2 regions of the Tissierella sp. MB52-C2 genome follow, and region 2 is predicted to be linked to the other one. Evidence: riboswitches for the same ligand, from Rfam matches in the RefSeq annotation. Region 2 holds a riboswitch; the other holds the start of a gene.
The links. Region 2 has a riboswitch for S-adenosylmethionine ahead of metA (homoserine O-succinyltransferase). Riboswitches for the same ligand answer to the same signal wherever they lie in the genome.
Positions count from the first base shown of each region.

Region 1: it holds a riboswitch for S-adenosylmethionine, as region 2 does, so the genes downstream of both, metK (methionine adenosyltransferase) here and metA (homoserine O-succinyltransferase) in region 2, are expected to answer to the same signal.

Region 1 is NZ_CP133261.1:2,936,444-2,952,737, reverse strand. It holds gene spoIID (stage II sporulation protein D) at 1-702, shown strand, start outside; gene RBU61_RS15045 (M23 family metallopeptidase) at 843-1,688, shown strand; gene spoIIID (sporulation transcriptional regulator SpoIIID) at 1,739-1,993, shown strand; gene RBU61_RS15035 (rod shape-determining protein MreB) at 2,112-3,140, shown strand; gene RBU61_RS15030 (flagellar hook-basal body protein) at 3,200-4,237, shown strand; gene flgG (flagellar basal-body rod protein FlgG) at 4,248-5,042, shown strand; gene RBU61_RS15020 (rod-binding protein) at 5,054-5,383, shown strand; gene RBU61_RS15015 (phosphodiester glycosidase family protein) at 5,440-8,301, opposite strand; gene RBU61_RS15010 (serine hydrolase) at 8,711-9,025, shown strand; tRNA gene RBU61_RS15005 (tRNA-Pro) at 9,221-9,297, opposite strand; gene RBU61_RS15000 (methyl-accepting chemotaxis protein) at 9,554-11,641, opposite strand; gene RBU61_RS14995 (small multi-drug export protein) at 11,813-12,283, shown strand; SAM riboswitch class I at 12,341-12,445, shown strand; gene metK (methionine adenosyltransferase) at 12,674-13,846, shown strand; gene RBU61_RS14985 (ATP-dependent RecD-like DNA helicase) at 13,894-16,116, shown strand; gene RBU61_RS14980 (ComF family protein) at 16,120-16,294, shown strand, end outside.
Region 2 is NZ_CP133261.1:3,746,901-3,763,194, forward strand. It holds gene RBU61_RS18755 (GNAT family N-acetyltransferase) at 1-136, shown strand, start outside; gene RBU61_RS18760 (GNAT family N-acetyltransferase) at 212-832, shown strand; gene RBU61_RS18765 (ABC transporter ATP-binding protein) at 1,026-2,039, shown strand; gene RBU61_RS18770 (hypothetical protein) at 2,020-2,253, shown strand; gene RBU61_RS18775 (sensor domain-containing diguanylate cyclase) at 2,394-3,977, shown strand; gene RBU61_RS18780 (RtcB family protein) at 4,003-5,217, shown strand; SAM riboswitch class I at 5,278-5,367, shown strand; SAM riboswitch class I at 5,435-5,542, shown strand; gene metA (homoserine O-succinyltransferase) at 5,685-6,557, shown strand; gene RBU61_RS18790 (homoserine dehydrogenase) at 6,574-7,803, shown strand; gene RBU61_RS18795 (aspartate kinase) at 7,819-9,009, shown strand; gene RBU61_RS18800 (metal-dependent transcriptional regulator) at 9,149-9,550, shown strand; gene RBU61_RS18805 (metal ABC transporter solute-binding protein, Zn/Mn family) at 9,554-10,480, shown strand; gene RBU61_RS18810 (metal ABC transporter ATP-binding protein) at 10,509-11,243, shown strand; gene RBU61_RS18815 (metal ABC transporter permease) at 11,262-12,380, shown strand; gene RBU61_RS18820 (metal ABC transporter permease) at 12,381-13,502, shown strand; gene RBU61_RS18825 (dihydrofolate reductase) at 13,540-14,043, shown strand; gene RBU61_RS18830 (coenzyme F420-0:L-glutamate ligase) at 14,134-15,324, opposite strand; gene RBU61_RS18835 (LysR family transcriptional regulator) at 15,423-16,294, shown strand, end outside.

The DNA of each region.
Region 1 (16,294 bases), 810 kb from region 2:
AGTATAAAATATGCCGATGGCCATCCAGATCATAAATCTGCGCCTATTTGTACAGGAATTCATTGCCAGGCATATTTATCACTTGAACAATTGGGAGAACTCCATGGAGACAGTTGGATGGAGGAATATTGGGGTAAGATTGAAGAATCGGTAAACACAACTAAGGATTTGGCAATATTTTATGATGATGAAATTATAGAAACACCATATCATTCAACATCAGGGGGCAGAACAGAAGATGCTAAGGATGTATTTGCAGTAGATTTACCTTATCTAAAGTCTGTAACTAGTCCCTACGAAGAAGAAGCACCAAAATTTAAAGATGCATTGACTTTAACTTTGGATGAATTTATAGTAAAAATTCAATCAAAATATCCTAATGTTAAAATCACTAAGGATAATATACAGGAAAAAATAAAACTAATAGATAGAACCCTAACGGGGAGAGTAAAAAAAATTGCCATAGATGGAAATATATTAGAGGGAAGAGATTTGAGAGATTTATTCAGTTTAAACTCAACTAACTTTACCATATCTTTAGATCCAAAACTAAATATAATAGAAATACAAACATATGGATATGGCCATGGAGTAGGCATGAGTCAATGGGGAGCCAATGGTATGGCCAAACATGAAAGTAATTTTGAAGAGATACTTAAACATTATTATACAGGAGTAGAAATAAAACAAATTGAAAATTAATCAATAACTCCGATTTTTGAAGCCATGCTTCAAAAATCGGAGTTATTTTCATTTAAATTAGCAAATAAAAATTATTCTTTTGTATATTTTATTGTATGGATTTCTCCAATGTGGAAATACTAGGTAATGGAGGTGGACATATGAAAAATAAATTAATGAAACTAATGGAAAAAGAAGGATTCATTCTACTTTTATTTATCTGTGTATGTTTAGTGGCGGGAGGTACTTTGTTTTTATCCATGAAAAATATAGGTGTGGATAAAAACGTAGGCAATGAGGAGTTCACCATTGTAGGAGAAAATGAAGAAGAAAGATCTCTATATGACGAGCAAATGGATTTGGTCAATAATGGGGAAGAAGCCAAGACAGTAAATGCAGATAATTCAGAGGAAAATGAAGAGAAAACCTTAGAGGAAGAGACTGAAGAAAAAACCTTAGAGGAAGAAACAGAAGTGGAAGAAGACCTTACTGAGTTAGAGGAAGTAGAAACTGTAGATAATACTGCAGAAGATGATGAAAACTTAGACTTAGAGTTTGAAGATGACGACTATAAAGAGACACCAGAAATAGTCCAAGATACTGCAACTATTTCTCTTCCTATGGATGGGAAAGTATTGACGGATTATACTTCTAATACTCTAGTTTACTCAGAAACTTTAGATGCATGGGTAGGACATGAAGCTATTGATATTGAATCGTCTGAGGGAGCAATAGTTAAGGCAGCAGCAGATGGAGTAGTTAAAGAGGTATACGAAGATGATCTATGGGGAATAGTCATAGTAATAGATCATGGAAGTGGTTTACAGACTAGGTATTCGAACCTTGAGACTAAGGAAATGATCAAAGAAGGAGTTAGCGTAAAGAAGGGAGATCACATATCTAAAGTGGGAAATACTGCGAAGGTTGAAATGCTAATGAAACCTCATCTTCATTTTGAGGTTATAAAAAATGGAAAATTAGTAGATCCACGTTCTATTAGTGATTAAAACCGCATAAGTATTTAGTGAATACCCAAAAAGTCAGGGGGGTTGGTGAATTGAAAGATTATATAGAGGAACGAACATTAGAAGTTGCAAAATATATAATTGCGAATAAAAGTACCGTTCGGGATACAGCTAAAGCTTTTGGGTGTAGCAAATCAACAATTCATAAAGATTTAACGGAAAGGTTGCCAAAGATAAATCCAAATTTAGCCGATACAGTAAAGGAATTATTAGATTTCAACAAGGCAGAAAGGCATATAAGAGGTGGAGAAGCAACTAAATTAAAGTATAGCGTATCTAATGAGTAAAAGAGTCCCGTAACAGGGACTTTTTAGTTTTTTGACAAAAGTTTCCAAAAAAAGAAGGAGTTTTAAAATAAATGTAGAATACTATATTAGATAAGGATAAATAAGGAGGGGAATTCCCGTGAGTGCGTTAAGAACAGATATTGGTATAGATTTAGGCACTGCAAGTGTTTTAGTATACATAAAAGGTAGGGGAGTAATACTACAAGAACCTTCCGTTGTGGCCATAGACCAAAATACAAACAAGCTTTTAGCAGTGGGGGAAGAAGCTAGGAGGATGCTAGGCAGGACTCCAGGAAATATTACAGCTATTAGGCCTATGAAGGATGGAGTAATATCTGATTATGATATAACTGAAAGAATGATAAAGTATTTTATACAAAAGGCTATAGGAAGGTATATTTTAAAACCTAGAGTAATAGTATGTGTGCCAAGTGGTATAACTGAAGTAGAAAAGAGAGCAGTTATAGAAGCTAGCACTCAAGCAGGAGCTATAAAGACTTACTTAATAGAAGAACCAATAGCTGCTGCCATAGGGGCAGGAGTAGATATTACAGAACCTAGTGGGAATATGATAATAGATATTGGTGGTGGAACTACAGATGTAGCAGTTATTTCATTAGGGGGTATAGTAGTGAGCCGTTCTATAAAAATAGCTGGTGATGAGTTGGATGAATCCATATCTAAATATATTAGAAAAAAATATAATACTATGATAGGAGAAAGATCTGCGGAAGAATTAAAACTTAGTATAGGATCTGCATATAAGCTAGAAGAAAACTTTAAGGAGATACGAGGGAGAAATTTATTAACAGGTCTGCCTATAACTATAAATGTATCTTCAGATGATATGCTTCAAGCTCTTAAAGAACCTGTACAAGAAATTATAGATACAGTTCATACAGTTCTTGAGAGAACTCCACCGGAGTTAGCCTCAGATATTAGTAATAGGGGAATTCTTATGACTGGTGGCGGAGCATTGCTTCATGGATTAGATAAACTGTTGACAGATAGAACTGGAATTCCAGTTCATATAGCTGATGAACCAGTTTCATCTGTTGCTAGAGGTACAGGTAAGGCCCTAGAGTGGATTCAATATCTTGATACTAATGTAGTAGAAGCTAGTACACCAAAAAAATATATACGCTAAAGTCTTTTATAAAACTAGCCGATAACATAAGAGATATAATACTTTAGGATGTGATAAATATGAATAGAGGTTTGTATATTGGAGCTACTTCTTTAGTAGTCAATCAAAAGAAATTGGATGTTTTATCAAACAACTTAGCCAATGTAAATACTGCTGGATACAAAAAAGATATTTCTCTTTCAGAATCTTTTCCAGAAAAACTATTGGCAAAGATGAGTAAAACTCCAGAGTTTGGGAATATAGCTAGAGGCAATAACATAATATATGAAAATAATAATGGAGTTCATACTGCTAGAACGGAAGACGGATATTTTGTCTTGGAGACAACTAGAGGAAAATCCTATGTAAAGGAAATAAAAGTTGTAGCAGATGAAGAAGGAAATTTAAAAACCTATTACAAAGATTTAATGGATGAAAATAAAACAGATTATGAAAACTACTTAATCGACGACAGTGGAAATAGAATACAAGAAGCAGGAGATATGGAAAACATGCTTCAAGGAATAGTATTTACTCCACCATCTTATGTTGTAGGTACCATGAGTGGAGGAGTTAGATTTCAGAAAATATTTACTGACTTTACACATGGTGGAATGATGGATACAGGGGGAGAATTAGATCTAGCCATAAAAGGTGATGGATTTTTCAAGATTCAAGGAGATGGACAAACCCTTTATACTAGAAATGGGTCCTTTGCCATAACTGATGGTTATCTTACAGACTTAGATGGCAGGAGAGTACTTGGAAGAAATGGTGCAATTCCTTTAAGCGGTGGTAATGTAGATATTTTAGAGAATGGACAGATTCAAGTTGATGGAAATGTTATAGATACTTTAGATGTAGTCAATATAAATAATAAAGAATTCCTTAGAAAGATGGGAGATAATCTTTTCTATGGAGCAGAAAATGCAAATATAGAAGAAAATCCATTTGAGGGAGAAGTATTACAAGGATATCTAGAGGGCTCCAACATGAATCCTATATCTGGAATGGTTGAAATGATAAATTTACTTAGAGATTTTGAAACAGGGCAAAAAGCTATTAAAATGCAAGATGAAATGTTAGAAAAAGCAGCTACTGAAATAGGAAGAGTGTAGGAGGTTTAATATGAGATCATTATGGACTGCAGCTACAGGTATGAAAGCACAACAATTTAATATAGATACTATATCAAACAACTTAGCTAATGTTAATACTACAAGCTATAAAGTACAAAGGGCAGAGTTTAAAGATTTATTCTATGCAAATATTAAAAGAGCGAATGTAAATGACGAAGGTGGAAGACCGGTAAACTTAGAAGTAGGACATGGTGTTATGCCAGTTGCCACTAAAAGAGACTTTAGAACGGGTTCCCTTATGCCAACTGAAAATACCTTTGATTTTGCATTAAATGGCGAGGGGTTCTTCTCAATAATGATGCCAAATGAAGATATAAGATATACTAGAGATGGTGGATTTAAACTAAGTATAGATGGAGATGAAGCTACTTTAGTTACTTCAGATGGATATTTTGTACTTAGTGAAGATGAAGATTTAATTACTTTTGATTCAGGATTAAAGGATATAACTGTTGATGAATTAGGATATATCTATGGACTAGATGAAGATGATGAAAATGTTGAACTAGGAAGATTAATGTTAGTAAACTTTATGAATCCAGAAGGGCTTCAATCTGAAGGACAGAACCTTTATAGAGCAACAGGTGCTTCAGGAGAAGAAACTCTACTGGAAGCAGAAGAAATGAACACAAAAGTAGTTCAAGGATATCTAGAAGTATCAAATGTTCAAGTAGTAGATGAAATGGTAAAGTTGATTACAGCTCAAAGAGCATATGAAATAAATTCTAAGACTATATCTACTGCTGATGAAATGATGCAAATGGCAAATAACTTAAAGAGATAATAGGTGATTAAATGAATATATTACCAAATAATAATATTATAAATGTAGGTAAAGACCCTTCAGCAATTAAACAAAGGGCAGAAAACCTGAAAGCTAATAGTGAAGATAAGGAATTAATGGATGTATGCAAGGAGTTTGAAAGCATATTTACCTATATGATGTTAAAGGAAATGAAAAAATCTATTCCAGATGATGGATTCATAGAAAAATCTCAAGGAACTCGAGTATTTGAGGAAATGTACTTAGAAGAATTGTCTAAAGAAATGTCTAACGGGGATAATGGTATAGGTATAGCAAAGATGCTCTATGAGCAGTTTAAAAAAGGAAATATTGAGTTGTAGATAAATAAGGAATAACTCCGATTTCTGAAGCCTGGCTTCAGAAATCGGAGTTATTTTTACTTCACCTTTACTCCTGGTCTTTCAAATAAGGGGGAAATTGTATAAGTGGCTTTTGAACCATTTACTACAAACTCTACAATACCTAAATCATATATATCATCAGCTTTTGCTGGTGTTTTTGTATTTAATTCAATATATCTTATACCATCTTTTAAATCTGAAGTATTGGAACTTCCACCATGGACTACAAATATACTTTTATCTCTTTCTCTAGCTTCTACTAAATATTTATGAAGTAAATCTGCTTCTAATTTATCTGTAAATCCATTACTTCCAAACACTGGAGTAGTTAAGAATAGAACAATATTACTTTCCTGTATATTGGCTAAATCATTTTTCAAATTATTCCACTGATTAGAATTAGTTGCTCTAATACCTTTCTTATCAGTATTTACACTTATGAAAACAAGATCTTTATGTTTATTTTTTTTATAGCCACTTGATGCATCTATTCTTGCATAGTTATTTAATCCATTTGCAAATTCATTTGATACACTATTTAAGAAAACAGCTATTTTACTTTTATTTATTCTAGCTTTAATTTTTGAACTAGCATCATATTTCACAAGATCATTTAATTTCTTTGGTTCTGCTGCTACGGCAAAAGTAAAGCCTTCATTTTCAACATTAGATTTAACATTTTTATCATCCTTTAATGAACTAGGTGTAGGTAATACTACATTACCTAAAGCTGGTGGATAGAAAGCTGTTAGTCCATCAAGTAATATTTCTCCTGCTGGTTTCTTCAGCCCATCTGTTTCCACAGGATAAATTTTTTCTAAAACTATAGGATAGGAAACGTTGGATGGAATAGCTGCCTCTACAAATCTCCAATCATCAAAGTCTATGTTTTTCGTAAAATCTATAGTATGAGTCTCACCTTTATTATCCTTTATAGTGCCTCTTAACCATGTACCACTGCCATCACCTTTAACCCATAGGCCAAATTTCTTTGGCATACCATTTACAGCTAGTCCAGCTTTTTCTCCTGCCATGAAGTTAAGGTATGCTGCTCTAGTACCAGTGTCTCCAGAGAAATCATATTTTAAAGCTACAGAGGATTTACCTTCCTTTGCCTCTTGACTTAAATTTATACTACCACTCACTGTACTAGGCTGAGGTGTAAACTTTATATTATTGATATTTTCGAAGCCTTCAATTAATTTACCATCACTACCTATAGTTACTACAATGTTTCTAACTCCATCTCCTAGCTTAGCAGTTAAAACTCCAGCCAGAGATTTATCTCCACTATGGAACACTCCATTAGTTACAGTGCCGATATCGTTTATAGTTGTAAATTCAATATCTTTAGAATAAACTTTAGCTTGATATCCATGGGCATCTCTACCGCTAAAAGCAGGTAGAGCTTTTTCGCTATTCAAATCTACATAAAAATTAGATAAATCAGTACTTAAATCTTTAACAGGTCCTAATACTTTAACTTCAGTAGAAGCAATTATACCATCATAGTTAGCAGTAATAGTAGCTTTGCCTTCTGAAAGAGCCTTAAAGCTATTGCCTTCTATAATTCCTTCTATACCCTCATGGGAAAAGACTAATTTAGATTCATCTAATGCAACTGGATTATGATACTCGTCATATCCTTTTACTGTAAAATTCCTTGAAGTGTTTAAAAACATATTAGAATCATCTGTTGATACCTTAATATAGGATAATTCTCCTACTGGAGCGTTGGAAAATACTCCAACTCCATTTACTACAAGTCTTTCAGTGCCTTCAGATGGTTTATTTACTACAGTAGCCTTTTTCTCATCTATTGGCTTTATTGCCATAGTAGTTGAACCGCCGCCATCTAAGTTTAGACCATTATATGCCCCTAATTCCCTTAGGATTGCGCCAAACATTTCTTGACTAACTCCTTTAAAGGAGTTATCTCTTCCATCTATAGTTACTAAAATAATTTCCTTTCCATCTTGACTAATACCGATTCCAGTCCTAGGAGCATTTCCTTGAGAGTTAATATTTGTAAGGGATAATTCTCCGTCTTTAAGTATAATACTTCCACCACCGATGGCAAACTTAATCTCGTCAGTGCTTGGGGAAGTTGATAATTGAAGATCTATAGAATCTCCTATGGCAAATTGATCTAATCCTTGCATTCTTTCTTCTCCTCTTACAGCTAAAACATATCCGTTTTGAGGTATGTTAACTGCCTCTTTGCCAATTCTCACATCTGTTACTACATTATCCTCTACTACAACCTCTACTAAATCTGAATGAAATTTATTTCCTATGGATTTAGCACCCCAGTTTTTATCTAAAAGAGTTAAAACATCAAAGTTAGTAGTTATCTTATTTATTGCATTTATAATAACTTTCTTTCCACTAGATAAATTAGTAGCTACCATACTTCTATCCATATAGTCTATCTTAGCATTATTTAAAAAATCTACAAAAAAGCTAGGAAGGGCATAGTCCCTTTCTATGGGAGAAGATATTATAGTACCATCATTAATTAAAGTTCCCAGGGAAGATGGCAGTGGAGTATAGTTGAAATAGTCTCCATTTATTCCAGCTACAGCATCGTGCTTCTCCACTAAGGAACTGACCTTGTCCCTGCTTGGAATACCATTTGGATTAAATAGACCTTTGAGTTCAGTATAAGGGTCTAATAAATTAACTCTAAGTACGTTTATATTCCACCATCCAGAAGTAGTGAAACGCATTATCTTTTCATAAACTACTCCAGAAGAAATATTGGTTTTCTCAACATTTTCATATATGGAGTATGGCATATTTACAGTAATTTTAGCAGCAAGAGCTGGACCAGTTGAAGTAAATATAGTTGTAGCAGCTAAAATAGATACAAAAACTTTCTTAATATTTTTTCTCATTAAATCACCTCGTTATAATTTACCTTTTTTACCTAATCTACCTAAGATTGCTTGTCTCAAGTATTATTATATAGGTTAAATATATCAATTGGGTTACAATTATGTTACAAGTTAGGAACAAATGACTATTGACCAAGAGACAAAAAAGAATTAAACAAAAATTTAACTCTTATAATACTAAATAGGAAAGTGAAATGTTTATTATATCATATATATCATAGTAAATATAATATATATGGTATAATTTCTATATAAGTAATTCGTAAAAATGAAAAGATATGTAGATAAGAAAATTTATATTTTACTTATAAGGGGAGTTAAAATGGGACTGTTATCAGATTTTCGACTTTCTGTGATTGAAAAAAAGTTGGGTGTATATGGCATTCATGTTTATCAGAATGGATAAACTTTGGCAGAGCATCGATTCCGAAGCAATAATAGAGAAAATCTCTATTCTGCATCGAAAACCTTTGTATCTATTGGAGTCGGTATTGCAGAAAGTGAAGGCCGCTTCCAGTTGTCAGATTATGTGTTGGATTTTTTTCCGGAATATAAGGATATTGCTTATTCAGGTTCTGAAAAAATAACTATTCAGTATTTGTTGCAAATGAGTTCGGGTCATATGTCTGAGGATGTTACACAATATAACTCCAAAGATAGAGCAGGACTTTTCTTTATCTTAGAAATGAAAGAAGAAGCTGGCTCGAATTTCTATGTGGAGTGATATTTTACCAAATTTGTAGTATAAGTGTGAGGTTCGTAAATAGATTTCGAAAAAATATGTTTTTAATTTATAAGGTCCGTAATGGATTTTTATAAACAAACATATTGCTCAGAACCATTACGGACCTTACTTTTTAATTTTGTCTCAAAAATTAAAAAAAAGATCTATAGGATTTCCTATAGATCAATCTTTTGATGGTCGGGGTGAGAGGATTTGAACCCCCGGCCCCATGGTCCCAAACCACGTGCGCTACCAAACTGCGCTACACCCCGACATTTGTTTAACTGCTTTTGTCTTGTTGTCTCTCGTTCGACTATTATAGTATACGATGGATTGGATAAAAATGCAATAGGTTAAAATAGGCCATATATAGGAGAAAACATAGATATTCAATGAGTATTAAGGATTACGTTGGTAATTCGGAGTATATCTATATATATCTGAATAAATCTCTATAAATTTGATAAATAGTAAAATAAAATTTAAAACAGGACAAAAAATCTTATATTTTCTGTCCTGTTCTTAGAGTTAATATTTAAATTTTGATATTTCTTTATACATTTCCTCTGATAAATTTAGTAAATCCTTTGATGCAAGTTCAATTTCTGCCATGGCAGAAATTTGTTCTTCAACAGATGCGGAAGTTTCCTGAGTACCCGCAGCATTTTCTTCTGAAATAGCAGATAGATTTTCAATAATATTTATTATGTCTTCTTTTTTACTATTCATTTCGTCACCAGAAGAAATCACATATTCAATGGCCATTCCAATTTTTTCAATGGCATCTGCGATACCTTCAAATTTATCATTAGTATTTTCTACACTTACCCTTTGTAACTCTGTAGCTTCTCTTACTTTTTCAATATTATTTACAGCATATTCTGTTTCCTGTGTCAAATCTTCTATTATATTTACTATTTCCTTAGTAAATTCATTGGAGTTTTCAGCTAGTTTACGGATTTCATCTGCAACAACTGCAAAGCCTCTACCATGTTCACCAGCACGAGCGGCTTCAATAGCAGCATTAAGAGCTAAAAGATTTGTTTCCCTAGCTATATTTTGGATCATATAACTAGCTTTGTGAATTTTTTCTGTACTATTATTTGTATTTAAAATGATTCGATTTATTTCTTCTACCGAATCTTGATTTATTTTAGTTTTTTCTACTAATTCTTTAACTATTTCGCTGCCTTCATCCTTTAAGGCCCTAACTTCATCTGTAGTTTTATTTAGTTCCTCAACGTATTGTTGATTTTTTTCTATGAGCTCTCCCAATACATTTATAGTCATAGCACCTTTTTCTGTATCTCGAGCTTGGTCGTAAGCTCCATGTGCTATTTCTTGAACGGTATTGGCAATTTCTTGAGACACCATTGTTGTTTGGGCACTGGTAGAAGCTAATTTTTCTGATGCAAGTTTTAAATCACTAGATGCACCATACATATCACCAATAATCTTTTTAATAAAGCTCTGTAGATTTCCTAAGGAATTAGAAATCTCTCCAAACTCATCTCTTTGACTCAGGAATTTATGAGAAAGTATATGAGTAAAATCTCCAGATGCCATTACATTTAAATGATTCTTTGCTATGTTTAGACTACTGGCAATGGTTCTAGATGTGATAAATAATATGGTTCCCAATATAATAAAAGAAGTAAGACCTATTATAAAAACAATAATCATATTTCTATTAATTGCAGCATTAGTATCTTCCATAGATAAAGCTATATTTAAAGCACCTAAAAATCTTCCATTTATATTTGCAGGGACTACAAATTCATATACTTCTTCTCCATTATTGATAATGGAGGAATATCCTTTTCTTTCACTGATCGCTTCAATAATATTTGCGTCACTTATTTCTGTACCAATTTTTTCATTATTACTATGGGCTATTATTTTATTATTAGGATCTATAAATCCTGCGTATGCTATATCAGCAGACTTAGATAAATCGTTTACAAGTTTTTGATATTCAAATTTTTCAGTTAAATCGTGAATGCTATTGGCAGAAATAGCAACTTGGACAAATTCACCATTTTTTCCCTTTACTGCTCCAAATTTATAGTAAGAGCCATTTTCAGATGCCGCATCTTGTCTGATTTCCTCTATCATTTGAATTTCAGTACTTTTCATAAAGGTATCCAGTGGGTGATTAGGAGGTACACGCCATCCAATATCTTCACGAACTGTGGAATATATCATTTCCATATTTTCATTATACCAATAGATATTGTCTATAATTGAACTATCCTTAATATTATCTAGGACTTCATTACTTAAACTATCTTGATATTTTATTACTGAGTTAGCTGTAGCTTTCATATTATTCTCCAATACTTCAGTAATAGTTGTAATGGAGCTTTCATTATCGTTCATTCTATTAATCACTTGATCTGCCAATTGGAACCCATTGTTTTTCTTTGCGTTTAATATATTTTTCTTAAATAAATAGGATGTACTTAATTCAATTACCAATATTGTCGTAAATAGAAATACTAGAGGGACTACAATTAATTTGAATTTAATTGTCCTGACACTTTTACTTTTTTCATTTTTTAATTTACTAGATTTGAATTTTTTTAAATTTGGCACCTTAATCTTTAATTTTTTCATGTAACCATCTCCCATGTCATTTTTGTAATTAATTTTTAGGAAGTATATCCCATATATACATCATATTACCATAGACAAATCATAAATTTCATAGAAATGATAATTTATTCATTGAAAAACTTCGGTCAATAAAGGTATAATATATATATCGGAACATTTGGAGGAATATTTATGCTAGATTTAATAGAAGAATTAAGAATAGAGATTATGGTAATTCTTTTTTCTATGTTGCCTATAATAGAAGTAAGAGGAGCTATACCTTTAGGTATATCTTTAGGACTTAGTCCAATACATAGTACAATCCTTGGGATAATAGGAAATATAATTATAGTTCCGTTTTTATTGAAGTTACTTCATCCTATAATGTTATTCTTTGAAAAGACGGTGATTTTTTCAAAGACCATAGGCTGGGTAAAAAAAAGAGCTATGAAAAAATCAGGTACCATAAAGAAATATAGTCTTATAGGACTATTTATATTTGTTGCTGTACCAATACCTACTACTGGGGCATGGACAGGCTCTGTTATAGCATCTATATTAAAACTTGATTTTAAGAAATCCTTATTAGCCATATCATTAGGTGTTGTATCATCAGGGTTTATTGTAGCCATTATATCCTATAGTGTAGTTTCAATATTTTAAACTGTTGACTAGGATTTTTCACTATGATAAAATGTTATGTAGATAAAAAAATATAGTTCCTTATCAAGAGAGGTGGAGGGTACGGGCCCGACGAAACCCAGCAACCAGTATTTTATATACAAGGTGCTAAATCCCGCAGAACTAAGTTCTGAAAGATGAGGTAAAGCAAATGCTAAGACCTTTTCTTTAAGAAGGTTTTTTTTTATGACCTAACACAGTGAATGACAGTGAACTGATGTAGGTCAAACGCAATGAGCACCAAATCTATACGAGCATAGTGAGTAAATAGATTTGAGTTGCGAAACTGCGGGAAATGACCTAACACAGCGAACGTCAGTAAGTTGATGGTAGGTCAAACGCAACATCAAACTTAAAAGGGGAGGGAATTTAATGAAAAAATGGTTATTTACTTCTGAATCAGTAACAGAAGGACATCCGGATAAAGTATGTGATCAAATATCTGATTCCATACTTGATGCAATATTAGAAAAGGACCCAGATGCAAGAGTTGCTTGTGAGACTACAGTGACTACAGGAATGATACTAGTAATAGGTGAAATCACTACAAAATGTTATGTAGATATTCCTAAGATTGCTCGTGAAACCATAGAAAAAATAGGATATACTAGAGCAAAGTATGGATTTGACTCAGATACGTGTGCAGTACTAACTTCTATAAATGAGCAATCAGGAGATATTGCCATGGGAGTAGATAAGGCATTGGAGCAGAAAATAGATTCTAAAGATTTATTAGACCAAGTAGGTGCTGGAGATCAAGGGATGATGTTTGGTTATGCTTGTAATGAAACTAAGGAATTAATGCCACTACCTATATCCTTAGCCCATAAACTAGCTAAGAGATTAACAGATGTAAGAAAAAATGGTACATTAGAATATCTAAGACCAGATGGAAAGACTCAAGTAACAGTGGAGTACCATAACGACAAGCCAGTAAGAATAGAAAATGTAGTAGTATCAACTCAACATAGCCGAGATGTATCCCTAGATACCATAAGAGAGGATATAATAAATCATGTAATAATGGAAATAATTCCTAAAGAACTATTAGACGAAAATACAAAATACTATGTAAATCCTACAGGTAGATTTGTAATAGGTGGACCTATGGGAGATGCAGGTTTAACTGGAAGAAAAATAATAGTAGATACTTACGGTGGATATGCAAGACATGGCGGTGGAGCATTTTCAGGAAAAGACCCTACAAAGGTAGACCGTTCAGCTGCATATGCGGCAAGATATGTGGCGAAAAACGTAGTAGCAGCAGGATTAGCAGATAAATGTGAAGTAGGTCTTGCCTATGCCATAGGAGTAGCTAGACCATTGTCTATTTATGTAGATACTTTTGGTACAGGCAAAATAACTGATGGAGAAATAGAGGAGTTAGTAAGAAAACATTTTGACCTAAGACCAGCAGCTATTATAAAAAATCTAGACCTGAAAAGACCAATCTATAGTCAATTAGCAGCTTATGGACACTTTGGACGAGAAGATTTAGATTTACCATGGGAGAAAACAGACAAAGTTGATTTATTGAGAGGATAACCCTCTCAATAAATCTCCAGTGAATAACCAATAAGGGAGGCGAGTATATGTTACTAGAGGGTATCATCGAAGAAGTTAGATTTAGAAATGAGTCTAATGGTTATACAGTTGCAAAACTTAATACATCTGATGGTCCAGTTACCATAGTAGGAAATACTCCCTTTATTAATTTAGAAGAGACTGTAAAAGTGGAAGGGGAATGGATTTATCATCCTACTTATGGAGAACAATTAGCTTTTACAAGTTTAGAAATAGTAGTACCATCTACACTAAAGGGAATAGAAAACTATCTTTCCTCTGGGCTTATACCTCATATTGGACCAAAGACAGCCAAGAGAATAGTAGAAAAATTTGGACTAGATTCCTTGGAAGTCATCCAATATAATCCTGAAAAGCTAAGGGAAATCAGCGGAATTGGAGATAAAAAGCTAGAAACAATAGTTGAAGCCTATGAAGAACAAAGAGAAGTAAGAGATATAATGGTGTTTTTACAGCAATATGGAATTACAGTAAACTATGGAATAAAGATATATAAAAAATATGGTAAAGACACAATAAATATAATAATGGAAAATCCCTATAGATTATCAGAAGACATCTATGGTATAGGTTTTAAAACAGCAGATAAAATTGCAGAAAAAATGGGGATAAATAAGGAATCCCTTCATAGAGTAGAAGCTGGATTAAAATATATCATAATGAAATGGGCTGGAAATGGACATTCCTATGTACCTAAAGAAGAATTAATATCAGATACTAAAGAATTATTAGAGACAGAAGAAAATTTAATTGAAGAAGGCATAAGAAACCTAGGACTTAAGGGAAGTATTCATATAGTTAAAGACAATAAGGATACTTTGGTTTATTATACTCCTTTTCATATAGCAGAAAATAATGTAAGTAAAAAACTAGTACAATTATCTCAGGTAAAATTGGATGAATTAAAGATAGATGTGGAAAAAGAAATAAAGAGAATAGAGGAAGAAGAAACTATTCTATTTGCTGAAAAACAAATATTAGCCATAAAGGAATCCTTAGAAAACGGTCTAGTAGTAATTACTGGTGGTCCAGGTACAGGGAAGACTACTACTATAAATGCCATAATTAAAATATGTGAAGACTTGGAACTTTCAGTTATATTGGCAGCTCCCACAGGCAGAGCAGCAAAGAGAATGACAGAAACCACAGGAAAAGAAGCAAAAACAATACATAGATTACTAGAATACTCATTTATGGAAGAAGAAAGTATGGCATTTGGAAAAGACGAAGACAATGCCATAGAAGGGGATTTAATAATTATAGACGAATCTTCAATGATAGACATATTACTTATGAATTCTTTACTTAAAGCATTAAATCCAGGAACTAGAGTAGTTCTAGTGGGAGATATAGATCAATTACCATCTGTAGGTGCAGGAAATGTATTAAAAGATATAATAGAGTCAGGAGCAATTAAGGTAGTAAGGTTAGATGAAATCTTTAGACAGTCAGAAGAAAGCATGATAATAGTCAATGCTCATAAAATAAATAAGGGAGAAGACCCAATCTTAAATAAAAAAGAAAAGGATTTTTATTTTTTAAGGGGAGACAATACGAAATCCATTTTAGATACAGTAGTAGAACTTTGTAATGAAAGACTTCCACAGTTTTATGGAGTAGATAAAGTAAGGGATATTCAAGTCCTAACTCCAATGAAAAAAGGAGATGTAGGTATTAATTCTCTAAATAAACATTTGCAATCAGCTTTAAATCCAAAAAGCGATAATAAGGAAGAAAAAGAAATAGGTGGAGAATTATTTAGAGTTGGCGATAAAGTAATGCAGATAAAAAATAATTATACTACTGAATGGAAGACAGTGAAAAATGGAATAGAAATAAATAAGGGTGAGGGAGTATTTAATGGAGATTTTGGATTTATCATAGATATAGATGAAGAAGATAGAACTATGAAGGTTCTCTTTGATGAGGAAAAAGAAGTGGAATATGAGTTCAATCAATTAGATGAATTGAAATTAGCCTATGCTACCACGGTACATAAATCCCAAGGTTCAGAATTTCCAGTAGTTATAATGCCGATTACATGGGGACCACCCATGCTTTTGACTAGAAACCTATTATATACTGCCATTACAAGGGCAAGAAAACTAGTAGTATTAGTAGGAGAAGAACGGTATTTATCTATGATGATAAATAATAATAGAATAACAAAGAGATATTCAGCCTTAGATAAGAAAATTAGAAGCTATATGTCTATTTTCATGGAGGAATAATTTATGTTGCTATTCAGAAAAAATAATATTTGTCTTTTTTGTAAAGAGAATAATAGTAATATAACTGGGTATATATGCAAAGATTGTTATGGAAGGTTGGAAATATTCCATAAAGAACTAGAATTAAATTCCCCCTATATTAAAAGAATCTGCTATTCCATGGGATATAATAGATTTA
Region 2 (16,294 bases):
ATATTTTGCCTCAAATCCTGCTTCTGGTAGAGTCATAGAAAAGCTAGGTATGGTAAGAGAAGGAATTTTAATTGACCATGTAATGAAGGAGGGACGATACGAAGATCTCATACATTATGGTATTATAAGGCCATAAGTTTTAAGGGATTTGAGAGAATAATCAAGTTGTACAATATATTCCTAAAGAAAACAGTAAGGAGGAATAATAGTTATGTTTAATAGTAAAATTATGAATAATGAGGAGATAAGTTCAAAAAAAGTTTTTACCATAGATTGTAAGGATATAGTATTAATAGAGTTTAGATTGGAGGATTTGGATGAGCTATATGGTCTTACATTACAACCTGAAATAACAGATTATTTACCTGATTGGAAAGCAACAAAGGAGCAGCGTAAAGAATGGTTAATAGATTTTCATATGAAAAGTAATAAAGAATTTTTAGAAGCTGTTCCAAACATTGGAGAGCAATGGTTAAATCTAGGTATTATATTAAAGGAAACAAATGAGTTTATAGGATGGTGCTGTACAGGACCAAAGGATGAACTGCCTTTACCAAATAGAGAGATAGCCTATGCCATTTCAAAGGATTACAGATCTAAGGGGTACACAACTCAGGCAGCAGAAGGATTAGTAAAATATTTATTTGAAAATACTAATGTTGAGGTGTTAAATGTAATAGCGTTAACACATAATATACCTTCAAACAGGGTAATTCAAAAATGTGGTTTTAGCTATATAAATATTATTGAGATCGAAAATGAAGAGTTTCACCATTATAAACTTAGTAAAAATGAATGGATAAGTAAAAACGATTGTTTTACTAATTGTTGAAATTATGCCATTATTTGCTATACTTAATATAATGAATATAGAATTCCCCTCATGAATTAATATTAAAATAACCAGCAAACAATAATTAAAATTAACGGAGGTTTGAGATGGTTAGGCTAAGATAAATATCATATTAATAGGTTTCCCATAAAGATAAATGAATAGGTAAAATTAATATGAGGGGATTGATTTTATGAAAAAATATCTAAAGAAGCATAAAAATATCTTAATTTTAGGATTATTTTTTGTTTTGTTACAAACATCTACTTCTACTATATTACAGTTTCAAAAAGGGAATATGATAAATAGAGCTATAGAAAAAGATGCTAAAGGGTTAATAGTATCCACTAGTTTGTTACTTTTAATGATTTTATTAGAAATCGGATTTACCTACTTTGGGGAAAGAATAAATAATTTATTCTCTTTTAATCTCACTATGGATTTAAAAGGAGGATTATTTAAAAGCATTATTTCTAAATCCATTGAAAATAATAGAAAAAAAGATATAGGGCATTATATATCATTATTCAATAATGAATTAAATGCCATAAGAATGGATTTTTATGAAAGTATTACGTACATTCTTTTTTTAGTAAGCAGAATTGTATTTGTTTTCATTGGACTGACATTTTTGAATCTTACAATAGCTGCTGTAGCTCTAGTAACATGTTTTATTCCATTGGCAGTGCCGAAGCTTATGAAAAATGTAATATCTAAGATTAAGACCATTGAGTACGAAGAACTGTCTAACTTCAATCAATATATTTCAGATAGATTTAATGGACATCGAGTTATTAAAATCTATGGAGCGGAGGATTATACTAATAATGAATTTCAGCAGGTAAATATTACAACGGGGTCTGCTATATATAAAAGTAGAAATCTAAGGGTACTTCTACAAGTGCTTTCAATGATTTGCTCCTATATGTCATATTTTATAGTCCTTGGAATGAGTGTTTTCTTTGTAGCTAAGGATATATTAAATGTAGGAGAAAGTGGTTCAGGAAAGTCTACGATATTAAAAGCAATCAATGACGAATATGGAGATTGCAAGGGAGAAGTTCTCGCAAATAATATTCCTATAAAAGAATATTATTTAGTTGATAATCTTGCATTAGTTGATCAGGAGCCTTATATCTTCAAGGGAAGCATAGAAGAAAATATCAAGCTTGGTCGTGAAATAGAAGATGAGGATTTCTTTAGCTAGAGCATTAGTCAGAAATACTCCAATTCTGCTATTAGATGAAATTAGCTCTTCTTTAGATAATAAGCTTGGAAGAAAAATAGAAGAATATTTATTAAAAAGAGATGACCTTACTGTCTTACTTGTTACTCATAAAGTGAACGAGGATTTTACTAAATATTATGATGATATAATAAGATTTGAAGAAGGTAGACTAGTAGATTTAAATATTAACTAAGAAATACTCCAGTCATTAAAGACTGGAGTATTTTTTAACATTCAACTAATTTTATGTAACAAGTTACAACTATTAAAACAGTTATGATACAATAAAATCATAAACAGCAAGGTAATTAGTAATCTGAAAGGATGGTCCAATTGAAAAAGCGGATATATAAATTAATTGACAGAATTGATAACCTAGAGAGAGTAAGAAAACTATATGTTTTTCTACTTATCTTTTCCATAGTTTCTCTATTAGTTATTGTGAATTATTGTTATATATCTACTTTTAAGGATGTAAAAGTATTATATGCTCAATATACTAAAGATCGGATTATAGATATGAAAAAGGATTTTCTTGAGGATTCTGTTAATAATATGATAAATAATATTCAACAAATAAAAGTTGAAAAAATAGAAGTAAATAGAAACCGTATAAATAGAGCTGCTAAAGTTATAGGAGAATATTATGAATCAAAGAAAGGTGATTTTTTAGAAAAAACCATTGACTACTTTGAGACAGGAACTATAAAAGGGACTTTCGACATATTTATATTGGATAGGTTTACAGATAAAATCTTATATCAAAATAATATAAAATATATGGAGAATACAAGAAATATCTATGATTATATTGATGATTTAAAGAAAGAGTCGATAGTATATAATGAAGATAATTATGGAAAGTACTATATTTTTTATGGAGTTACTGAAGACTACATAAAATATGCAACCATGGAATCCATAAAAAAAAGGATACATAGTGATAGTTTTGAAAATGATGCTTATATTTGGATTAATGAGGTTGTAAATTATGAAGGTGGAGATAATTATGCTATCCGGCTTATTCATCCAAATCTAAAAGACACAGAAGGTATGTATTTATCTACAAAAATGCAAGATATTGAAGGTAATTATCCTTACCTGACAGAACTCAATGGAATTAAAGAAAATGGGGAAATACATTTTACCTATTTTTTTAAAAAGAAAACATGTGATGAAGTTGCTGAAAAATTAACTTATGCAAAGTTATATAAAGAATATAACTGGATTATTGCAATGGGTGTTTATTTCGATGAAATTCAACCATATATAGACGAAATTTCTAAGGATGGTGATAAAGCTATTTCTAAAATGATTACACTGGTAGGAGTCTTATCACTTGGATTAATCCTTATAGGAATTTTAGTAGTATTAATTCTAGAACATTGGTATTATCAAAATTCTAATAAAAAATTAAGAGAAGAATTAAATATAGATGAACTCACTAAGGCTTTTAATAGGAGAGCTGCAACAAAAAAGTTGCAAGAAACATTTTATTCATTTGAAAGATATAATAGTATTTTTGCCATTATTATCTTTGACATAGATGATTTCAAAAAAATAAATGATAGTTATGGGCACGACGTAGGGGATAGAGTTTTAAGAAATCTTGTAGAAATCATAAACAAATCTACAAGGAAAACAGACTTTCTTTATAGATGGGGAGGGGAAGAATTTATTCTTATTTGTGAGGGGCTAAAAGAAGAAAGCTTAAATTCATTTACAGATAAGATATTAAAAGATGTAGAAGATTTTCAATATGAAAGTCAAGGAGAAAAATATCATATAACTATATCAATAGGTGCTTCTTATTTTAATAAAGATGATGAAGACTTTTTATCCGTAGTTAAAAGAGCTGATATGGCTCTGTATAATTCTAAGAGAGAGGGAAAGAACAGAGCTACACTTAATATATAATATGATTAAATAAGGATGTGATTTTATGGAATTACAAGGAGAACATAATATAGCAAAGGTTTTTACCGATAATCTTGAAGATGGTGCAAAGGAACAGATACTTGAATTACTAAATCAAGATTTTGTTAAGGATTCTAAAGTTCGAATAATGCCTGATGTTCATCAAGGTATGGGGTGTGTAATTGGCTTTACAGCTGATATGGGAGATAAGGTAATACCCAATATTGTTGGAGTTGATATAGGATGTGGCATGCTTACTGTAGAGCTTGGACATATAGATATAGATTTACCTAAATTAGATGATATAATACACAAAAGAATTCCGTCAGGCAAATCTACTCATAATGAAAGGAAATCCAAATTTGACAAATTAAATGATTTATATTGTTTTAGAGATTTGAAGGATACCAAAAGAATTGAAAGAAGTATAGGAACATTAGGTGGAGGCAATCATTTCATTGAAGTCGGAGTAGATAGTAAAAACAACAAATACTTAGTGATCCATTCAGGCAGTAGAAATCTAGGGAAACAAGTTGCAGAGATATATCAAAGGCTAGCTATAGATTTATGTAGTGGAAAAGAAGATTACTTTATTAAAAGAGATGAAATAATTACTGGATATAAAGCAGAAGGTAAAAGAAAAGAAATAAAGAAGGTGCTTGAAGAACTAAAAAAGGAATATGATAATCTCCAACCTAGCTATCCAAAAGCATTATGTTATTTAACTGGAGAATATAGAGAAAAGTATTTACATGATATGAAAATTTGTCAAGAATATGCAAGCTTAAATCGTGAAGTGATGGTAGATATCATCCTACAATCTTTATTTAAAAAAGGATTGCATGAGTTTACCTACTTTGAAACCATTCATAACTATATTAATTTCAAAGATAATATTATTAGGAAAGGGGCTATATCAGCTTATGAGGGAGAGAAAGTTTTAATCCCTATAAACATGCGAGATGGTTCCATAGTTGCCATAGGAAAGGGAAATCCAGATTGGAACTATTCAGCTCCCCATGGTGCAGGAAGACTTATGAGCAGAAATGTTGCAAAGGAATCTGTTAATTTAGATGATTTTAGAAAAAGTATGGAAGGTATATATTCTACATCAGTAAATGAATACACATTAGATGAATCGCCTTTTGCCTATAAGCCTATAGAAGAAATACTCAATAATATTACTGAAACTGCCAAGATTGTAGATATAATAAGGCCAATATATAATTTTAAAGCATAGGAAAAATATTGTTGACATATTTAGACCCCTATGCTAATATGATTAATAACTTAATAGCTTTACTTATCAAGAGTTAGGGTAGAGAATTAGCTCTATGACCCTACGCCAACCTGTTATTTAACAAGGTGGTTCTGCTAATGCCGATAAGAGAGATTTCATAGAAAATCAACCTTCTTAGCATTAGCTAAGAAGGTTTTTTTAATTACAATTTAATATTTTCTTATCTAGAGTGGTGGAGGGACTGGCCCAATGAAACCCAGCAACAGTTTTAAGCTATGGCTTAAAAAATGTGCTAATTCCTGCGGTGAAAACTGAGAGATAAGAAGTGGAGTTATATTTTTATATAAAAAATCCCTTCTTATCTTAGAAGGGATTTTTCAATTATAAAAGGGGGAGTAAAAGATGAAAAAGGAAATCGAATATTTAAATGAAGGCTTGAGATTAGTATATATGGGTGGGTCTAATATATGGGTTTAGTAATCAATGAAAATATTTTAGCAATAGATTTATTAAGAAAGGATAATATAGACATTGATCTTCAAGGCGACTCTCAGGATTCTCTAAAGGTATTAGTATTAAATTTAATGCCAAATAAATTGGATACTGAATATCAACTATTAAGATTATTGGGAAATAGTTTTGTAGACATACAGGTAGATTTTCTATATGTAAGATCACATAAACCTAAAAATACAAACTTGAATTACCTAGAAAGAGCTTATAAAACATTAGAGCAAATAAAAAATACAAACTATGATGGAATGATAATGACAGGTGCCCCCTTAGAATTTGTGGATTTTGATGATATATCTTATTGGAATGAGTTAAAGCTTATAATGGATTATTCTAATAAATATGTTAAGTCCACTATATATCTATGTTGGGCAGCAGTAGCAGGACTATATTATAACTATAAAATACCTAAACACATCATTGATAAAAAGGTAGTAGGAATATTTAGTCATGAAATCATAGGAAGAAATTCTCTATTATTTAAAGGGCTTGAACAAGAAATAATCTCCCCACATTCTAGATATTTTGAAATTAGGGAGGAGGATATAAGAGATATAAGGGAATTAGAGGTTTTATCTAAATCTAATGATGTGGGAATATATATATTGGCTGAAAGAGAAGGAAAGGCAATATATATTACAGGACATCCAGAATATAATACAGATACTTTAGAAAATGAATATAAAAGGGATAGAAATAAAGGGTTAGCACCTGATTTGCCTAGAAATTATTTTCCCAATGATGATTTTTCTCTAGTACCTAGAAATACATGGAGGAATCATTCACAGATATTAATGGATAACTGGATAAGATATTGTTTAGTGTAAGAAAAGGGGTGTAGCAATGTTAAATATTGGGTTATTAGGATTGGGAGTAGTAGGAATAGGTATTGTCCAGATATTAGAAGAGAGAAAAGATTATTTAGAAAAGTTTATAAAAAAGGAAATTAATATATCTAAGATACTGGTAAAGGACATAGAGAAGATAAGAGATATTGAAATAGATAGAAGAAAGCTTACTACAGATATTCATGAAATAATCGAAGACAATAGTATTGATGTAATTATTGAAGTTATGGGTGGTTTAGATAAGCCCTATGAATATATAAAAGAAGCATTAAGTAGAGGAAAGAATGTGATCACAGCAAATAAAGCTGTAGTAGCAAAATATTTAGAGGAGTTAACAGATTTAGCAAGAAAAAATAACAGACTTTTTCTATATGAAGCTAGTGTAGGTGGAGGAATCCCAATTATAAAACCATTAAAGGAGCAAATAAATATAAATGAAATACAGGAAATAAGAGGGATTTTAAATGGGACTTCTAATTATATACTGACAAGGATGGTAACAGATGATTTAAGTTTCAAAGAAGCCCTAGAAATAAGTCAAAATTTAGGTTATGCAGAAGCAGACCCTACTGATGATATTGAAGGTTATGATACTAGAAGAAAACTTAGAATTTTATCTACGATTGCATTTAAAGATAGGATAAATGAAGATAATATCTCATGCTATGGCATCAATAGCATAAATTTTAAAGATATAAAAAATATAAAAAACATGAATTGTACGATTAAATTGTTAGGTACAGCAGTCTTAAATAATAATAAATACTATGCTTCTGTTGAGCCAGTTATTTTGAGTCAGGATTCTTATCTGGGAAAAGTTGATAATGCTAAAAACTTAGTTTCTTTTATAGGAGATATGGTTGGAGAATTAAGGTTTTTTGGAGAAGGTGCCGGGAGATTTCCTACAGCTAATGCAGTATTAAGTGATTTAATAGACATTACAACCAATACTTATCCAAAAATGAGTTTGGGAGTGAATATAGATTTAGATAATATGAACAGATTATATAAAGGAAAATATTATATGAGAATTGACACTAGAGAAAATACTGAAGATAAAATAGAAAAATATATTAAGGAAAATGGGATTATAGAAAATATGATTGAGAAGAAAGAGGGCATTATATTTACAACTAAATCCATATCAAAAGAAAAATTAGAAAGAATGACAGATTTATTTAAGATAGATAAGAAAGATTACTTCACTGCAAGATTAGAAGTATAAAAAGGGTGTGATTTCATGATTGTTCAAAAATATGGCGGGAGTTCTTTAGAAACTACTGATAAAATTATTCAAGTAGCTAAAAAAATAATTGAAAGAAAGAGAACTGCTAAAAATATTGTAGTTGCAGTTTCAGCTATGGGAAAGACTACAGATCGATTGATTGAATTAGCAAAAGAAATATCTTCAGATCCTATAGAAAGAGAATTAGATGTATTGTTGTCCATAGGAGAACAACAGACAATATCCTTATTATCCATGGCATTAAATAATTTGGGGCATAAAGCTATTTCTTTGACAGGAACACAAGCTAGAATAAATACTAAAGGAAATTATACTAGGGCCAGTATAGAAGATATTGAAAAAAGTATAATAAACAAATATTTAGAAGAAGGCAATATAGTAGTTATAGCAGGTTTTCAAGGTGTTAATGAAAAAGGAGATATTACAACTTTGGGAAGGGGAGGCTCTGACACTACTGCTGTAGCTTTAGCTGCTAAATTTAACTGTCCTTGTGAAATATATACAGATGTAGATGGAATATATTCCATAGATCCTAGATTATACGAAGGGCCTTGTAAAATATCAAAAATAAATTATGATATTGCCTTGGAAATGGCTAGATTAGGTGCTAAGGTAGTTGATAAAAGAGCTTTAGCCTTGGGAAAGAGATATGACGTGCCAATATATGTTGGAGATAGCTTTAAAGACCAATTGGGAACCAGAATAGGAGGGGAAAGCATGGAAGAATTGAAAATATTATCATTGATGGTAGATGATAACCAAGTAGAAGTAAGGATAAAAAATATTCCAAACAAAATAGACAAATTATCTAATGTATTTAGAATATTAGGGAGATATAATTTAGATATTGGAATGGCAGAAAATAATTTAATAGATGAAGATATAAATATATCCTTTATATGCTCAAAAGAGTATATGAAATTATTCCCCTCCATAAAGAAGGATATAGTAAACAATGTAGATAGACTTATAGATGTGGAAATAAATGATACTACTAGAATATCCATAGTAGGTACTGGGAGAATAAATCAAGCTAAGGTCACATCAGAGATATTCGATATAGTAAAAGAATCTGGTATAAAATATAAGAAATTCTGCACATCTGAACTAAGCTTATCCTATTATTTTGAAAAAGCAGAAGTGAAAAACTTAATCAATAGATTAGCGAAGAATTTTAATTTATAATACAAATAAGAAGATGATTTCTGTATTGAGCAGAGATTATCTTTTTTATTTTTAAATATATTGTGTTAACTCTATTAAAAGAGGGTATTATATACATAAGTTAGGCATGCCTAACTTAATACAATTACGGAGGAAGATTATGAACATAAATAAAGAAGATTATTTAAAGGCGATTTATGAGCTAGGTGGTGACAAGGAGCAGGTTAGCAATAAGAATATAGCTAGAGCACTTAATATATCACCTCCCTCTGTATCAGAGATGATAAAAAAGCTATTACAAGATGGCTATGTTGAATATACAGTGTATCAAGGTATAAAACTTACAGAATATGGAGCTACAGAAGCTAGGAAAATTAGAAGGAGACATCTTCTGTGGGAGGTTTTTCTTGTGGAGAAACTAGGATATAATTCTGAGGAAGTACATGATGAAGCAGAGAAACTAGAGCATGTAACTAATAAAAAGCTAGAAGAAAAATTGGATGAATATTTGAATTATCCTGAGGTATGTCCCCATGGGTCAAAAATAATAAGGGAGGAATAAGTAATGAAAAAGATATTGATTTTAATAATGGTAGTATCTATATTAACTACTTTTGTATCAGGATGTGGAAATCCAAATAAGGAGAATGATACTGGATATAAGGTCGTAGCCACTACTACCTTAGTAGCAGATCTTGTAAAATCCATTGGAGGAGAATATGTAAGTGTTCAAGGATTAATGGGACCAGGAGTTGATCCTCATTTATATAAAGCAAGTGCAGGAGATGTTAAACTAATGCAAAATGCAGATATGGTAGTTTATAATGGTCTTCATTTAGAGGGAAAAATGGGAGAGATATTTGAAAATATAGAAGATAGTGAGAAAGTAATTTTAGCAGTAACACAAGGTATAGATGAATCAAGCTTTATTGATTTTGTTTCAAGTCCTGGAAGCTTCGACCCTCATATTTGGTTTGATGTAAAGCTTTGGAAGGAAGCTGCAAAAACTGTGGCAGAAGGACTCAAAGAACTAGATGAAGAACATGCAAAGGATTTTGATATTAGTTTAGAAAAATACTTAGGAGAGCTTGATAAGCTTGAGGAATATATTAATCAAAGAATATCTGAAATTCCTGAGGAAAATAGAGTTCTTATAACTGCACATGATGCTTTTAATTATTTTGGGAATGCCTACGGGTTTGAAGTTAAAGGATTGCAAGGCATAAGTACTGCATCAGAAGCAGGGACATCTGATGTTCGTCAATTGGCAAAGTTTATTGTAGAGAGGAAGATAAAGGCAATATTTGTTGAGTCATCAGTGCCACGAAAGAGTATTGAAGCATTGCAAGAAGCTGTTAAGGCTCAGGGATTTGAAGTGGAAATAGGAGGAGAACTTTATTCAGACTCCACAGGTGATGCAGGAACTGATGATGAAACCTATATAGGAACATTTAAAGCAAATATAGATACAATTATCGATGCCTTAAAATAATCAGATAAATAGCAAGGGGGAATGAAATATGAATTTTGATTATATAATAGAAGTTGAAGATATGACAGTTGCCTATGAAGCAAAACCAGTTTTATGGGACGTTGATCTTAATATACCGAAATCCATTTTAATGGCAGTAGTAGGTCCTAATGGAGCGGGAAAATCAACATTAATAAAGGCTATGTTGGATTTAATAAAGCCAGTATCAGGAAATGTATTATTTAATGGAGCATCCTATAAGTCCCAGAGAAAACATATAGGATATGTACCTCAGTCTGAATCTGTAGACTGGGATTTTCCTACAAATGTTTTAGATGTAGTTCTTATGGGGAGATATGGGGAAATAGGATGGATAAAACGACCTAAGGAAGAGGATAAGAAAAAAGCAAGAGAAGCCTTGGAAAAGGTAAATATGATAGAATTTGCAGATAGACAAATATCACAGTTATCTGGAGGACAGCAGCAGAGAGTATTTCTTGCAAGAGCATTGGTTCAAGATGCAGATATATACTTTATGGATGAGCCATTTAAAGGTGTAGATGCTAAGACCGAAAAGGCCATAATATCCATTTTAAAGGAATTGAAGGAAAGAGGAAAGACCATAATAGTTGTTCACCATGACCTTCAAACTGTGGAAGAATATTTTGATTGGGTGGTATTATTAAATACTCAGATTATGGCCAGTGGACCTGTTAGTGAAGTGTTTACAGATGAAAATCTAAGAAAGACTTATAGAAGTACAGGGCAAATTTTAAAGAGGTAGGTGAGAAAATTGTTAAATATGATATTAACAGATTATACTCTACAGATTGTATCCTTAGGCTCTGCACTTCTAGGGATAATATCAGGAATTTTAGGAAGTTTTGCTGTTATAAGGAAGGAAAGTTTGTTGGGAGATGCAATTTCTCACTCTGCCTTACCAGGAATTGCATTGGCATTTTTAATGACTCAAAGTAAAAAGACAGAGATACTTCTTTTAGGAGCTTTGATCTCAGGATTATTATCTACATTTATTATTCTTTCCATAGTAAAATATTCAAGAATTAAATTTGATAGTGCCTTAGCATTGATATTATCGGTATTCTTTGGAGGTGGTATTGTTCTTTTAACCTATATTCAAAAAATACCCAATGCAAATCAAGCAGGCTTAGAAAAATTTATCTTTGGTCAGGCATCTACTTTTCTAAAAAGAGACATAGAAATAATGGGCATATTGGGAATAGTTTTGATAGCATTGGTTCTTATATTTTGGAAGGAATTCAAGATAGTATCCTTTGACAGGGATTATGCAGAAAGTCTTGGATTCTCTTCACAGAGAGTAAACGGATTGCTTTTTATTATGATAGTAACAGCTATTATTATAGGATTGCAAACTGTAGGAGTTATCTTAATGAGTGCTATGCTTACAGCACCAGCTGTAGCTGCTAGACAGTGGACAAATAAATTATCTGTTATGGTAGTTTTATCAGCCCTATTTGGAGCAATATCAGGAGTTATTGGTACTATATTAAGCTCTTTAGTTTCAAAATTACCTACGGGACCAATGATAGTAATAGTTATAAGTATAATAGTAATTTTTAGTTTATGTTTTGCACCTAATAGAGGGTTGATATGGAAATATTTCAGAGATAGAAAGAAGCAAAGGACCATAAATGAAGACCAAGTACTGGTGAATCTCTATCATTTAGCTATGAATCATGAAGATTTAAACCATAGTCACAATATCTCTATAATAAAACCAGATAAATCTATGACTGCAAAATCAGCAAAAGAACTTACAAAGAAACTAGAATCCTTAGGAAGCAGAGGTCTTGCTAAGAAGGATTATTTCAATAAATGGGCAATTACTGAAAAGGGCTTAGAATATGTGGAAAATTATTTTAAAAAGGAGGAGTTATAGATGTCACCACAAATGGAGATTCAAATTATAGCGGTTATAGTGGCAGTAGCATGCTCTCTTCCAGGCGTATTTTTAGTTCTTAGAAAAATGTCTATGATGTCAGATGCTATAACCCATACGATTTTATTAGGGATAGTAATTGGATTTTTTATGGTAAATAGTTTAACCTCTCCTTTTTTAATAGTAGGAGCTGCTTTAATGGGAGTTATTACTGTATTTTTAACAGAGATGTTAAATAATACTAAGCTAGTATCTGAAGATTCTGCCATAGGAATAGTATTTCCTCTGCTTTTTAGTATAGCCATAGTAATTATATCTAGATATGCTAGTTCAGTTCATCTAGATACAGACTCTGTATTATTAGGAGAACTTGCCTTTGCACCTTTCAATCGTATGAAAGTGTTTGGAGTAGATATAGGAGCGAAGGCAATTTATTCCATGGGAGGTATTTTAATAATAAATCTTTTATTTGTAATAATATTCTTTAAAGAGCTCAAAATAGTAACATTCGATTCTGCATTAGCAACTGTTTTAGGATTTTCACCTTCTTTAATACATTATAGTTTGATGACCATAGTCTCAATAACTGCTGTTGGAGCTTTTGAATCTGTAGGCTCTATTCTAGTAATTGCTTTTATGATAGGTTCTCCAGTCACAGCATATCTGATTACAGATAATCTAAAAAGCATGATTGTTTTAAGTGGATTGATTGGTGGATTAAATGGAATTTTAGGGTATCAGTTAGCATCTCTTTTAGATGTTTCCATAGCAGGCTCTATGGCAGTTATGACAGGAGTAGTATTTTTATTAGTGTTTATATTTTCACCTAGCAGAGGGCTATTAACTATTGTTAGTCGAAGAAAACGACAAAAAATAGAATTCGCAGGAAAATCTTTAATGTTTCATATATATAATCATGAGGGCAAAGAAGATGAAGCTTTGGAGAGTGGGATTTATACCATTAGAGGGCATCTGCAATGGAATGAGAAATTTTTGAAATTAATAATAGAAGAACTTAAAGATAAGGAGAAAATCTATATAAAAGATGATATAATAAAATTAACTAAATCAGGTAGAGAATATGCTATAAAAAGCTATGAGGAAATAGTATCTGGATTCTAAAATAAAACTATATAATAAATAATTTATAGGAGGATATATGATATTAATTTTTGCGGTAGACAACAACTGGAACATTGGATATGATGGAGATTTGCTATATAAAATATCAGAAGATTTAAAGCGATTTCGACGACTTACAGAGGGAAATATTATTGTAATGGGCAGAAGAACATTCGAGTCTTTACCAGACAGAAAAGCATTGCCTAATAGGATAAATATAGTAATAACTAGAGATGAAAAGTATAAAGCCGAAGGTGCAGTTGTGATTAATTCCTTGGAAGCTTTATTTCCATTATTGAAGGAATTAAATCCTAATAATGAGATGGAGAACTTCATAATAGGGGGAGGAGAAATTGCTAAGCAAACCATTTCCTATTGTAACAAAGCATATATAACTAAGATATTCAAATCCTTTGAAGAAGCAGATACTTTCATACCAAACTTAGACTTATTAGATGATTGGAAAATAGTAAAAGAATCAGAAGTGCATAAACAAGATGATTTAGAATATAAATATGTAGATTATGTTAGAGTTAAATAGTAAAATCCCCTATAACCAAGTGTTATAGGGGATTTTATTGTTCGAGTAATAACTTTAGTTGCGTTGTAATCAGGAAGTAGATAAATATGATTATTTTGTATACTTATCAAAATATCCTTGGATATAAACTATAGGTGTTCCTTTATCTCCGCTTCCAGAGGTCAAATCTGAAAGGGAACCTATTAAATCAGTAAGCTTTCTTGGAGTAGTTCCCAGAGATGTGGCATTTTCAGCAAGAGAAGATTCTTTGTTTTCAATATACTTAGATATAGCTGATTTTAATTCATCTCCTTGTAAATCAGCAAATTTATCATCTGCTAAATATTTTAATTTTACTTCTGAAGGAGTTCCTTCTAAACCAGGAGTGTAAGCAGGAGAGACTACAGGGTCTGCCAGTTCCCAGATTTTTCCCACTGGGTCTTTAAAGGCACCATCCCCATAGACCATAACCTCAACAGTTTTACCTGTTTTTTCCTTAATCAATTCTTGAATATTGTCTACAACCGGTTGACAATCCCTAGGAAATAGTTTGATTTTATTTTCTGTTGACTTATTTGAGCCAAGTAAACCATACTTTTCATTATATCCACTGCCGTTTATAGATGAAGTAAGGATATCATCAAGTCCATAAATATTTTCTCCTCCATTTTCCTTTAATAATCTTTTAGTTCTAAATCTAGTATGAATATCACATACAATTACATTTTTAGTATAGTCTAAAATAGTTTTTGGATTGTTGGAGAATATTATTTCACAATTAGTTCCATATTCAGCTATTATTGATTTATAATACTCAATATAGTCTACATTAGTAAAGGGATGAAAAGTATATCCAAAGCACTCCCTAAATTCATCTTCGCTTAATGTATCTGTCCAAGGATTGATTCCTTTTGAATCAAGCGTGTCTATGTCTACCAAATGATTTCCTACTTCATCTGAAGGATAGCTTAACATTAATACTATTTTTTTTACGTCCTTAGCGATGCCCCTCAATATAGTGGCAAAACGATTACGACTTAAAATAGGAAATACTACACCAATAGTTTCACCACTGAATTTTCCTTTAATATCTTTTGCAATATCATCAATATCAGCATAATTTCCTTGGGCACGAGCAACAAGGGATTCTGTTATAGCAATTATATCTTTATCTTGAATTGTAAAATTTTCTATTTTGGAAGCCTTAATTACAGAGTCAACTGCTATATTTACAATATTATCTCCTTCTTCAATAATAGGTGTTCTTAAACCTCTAATAACAGTTCCTACTACTCTTTCCATTTATATCGCTCCTTTTCATATTCTATATTTTTAATATATAATATTTTATGGTATAAGTAAAATAGGTATATGATATAATAGATATAAGGAGTGGTTATATGTCTATCAGGTTAGAACTTTATAAAATATTTAATAAAGTAGCTGAGTGCGGAAGCTTTTCACAGGCTGCTAAAGAATTATATATGACACAACCTGCAGTAAGTCAATCTATAGCACAACTAGAAGACGAACTGAAAGTAAGACTTTTTACTAGAATTCCAAGGGGAGTAAGACTTACAAATGAGGGAAAGGTTTTATTTGAATATACTAGTTCAGCAATTAGTTTATTGGACACAGGGGAAAAGAAAATAAAAGAATCACGGAATTTAAATGAAGGGGAGTTAAAAATTGGAGTTAGTGATACAATCTCTAGGTACTACTTATTACCATATCTGGAGAGTTTCTATAGAGACTATCCCAAAATTAAATTGAAAATAATTAATCGGACTACAGATGACCTTCGTAATTTGATAAAATCAGGTGAAATAGATATCGGAATATGCAATCTGCCAATAGAAGATAATTCACTATATATAAGAAAATGTAAAGACATTCATGATATATTTATAGGTGGAGAGAAATATAAAGACTTAGTTTCAAAACCTATTACATATGGTGAACTTTTAAAATATCCTTTAATATTTTTAGATAATAGATCTAGGTCGAGGCAATATGTAGAGGAATATCTTTTTTCCAAGGGTATAAAAATAAATCCAGAGATTGAGTTAGGGTCCCATGATTTGCTGTTGGAATTTGCACAAATAGGCTTAGGCTTGGCCTGTGTAGTTAAGGAATTTTCAGAGGATTATTTATCAGAGGGAAGACTATATGAAATTAATCTTACTGAAAGTATTCCCAAAAGAAGTATTGGAATTTGCTCATTAAGAGGTGTTTCTCTTTCTCCGGCATCTAGAAAGTTTGTAGAGTATTT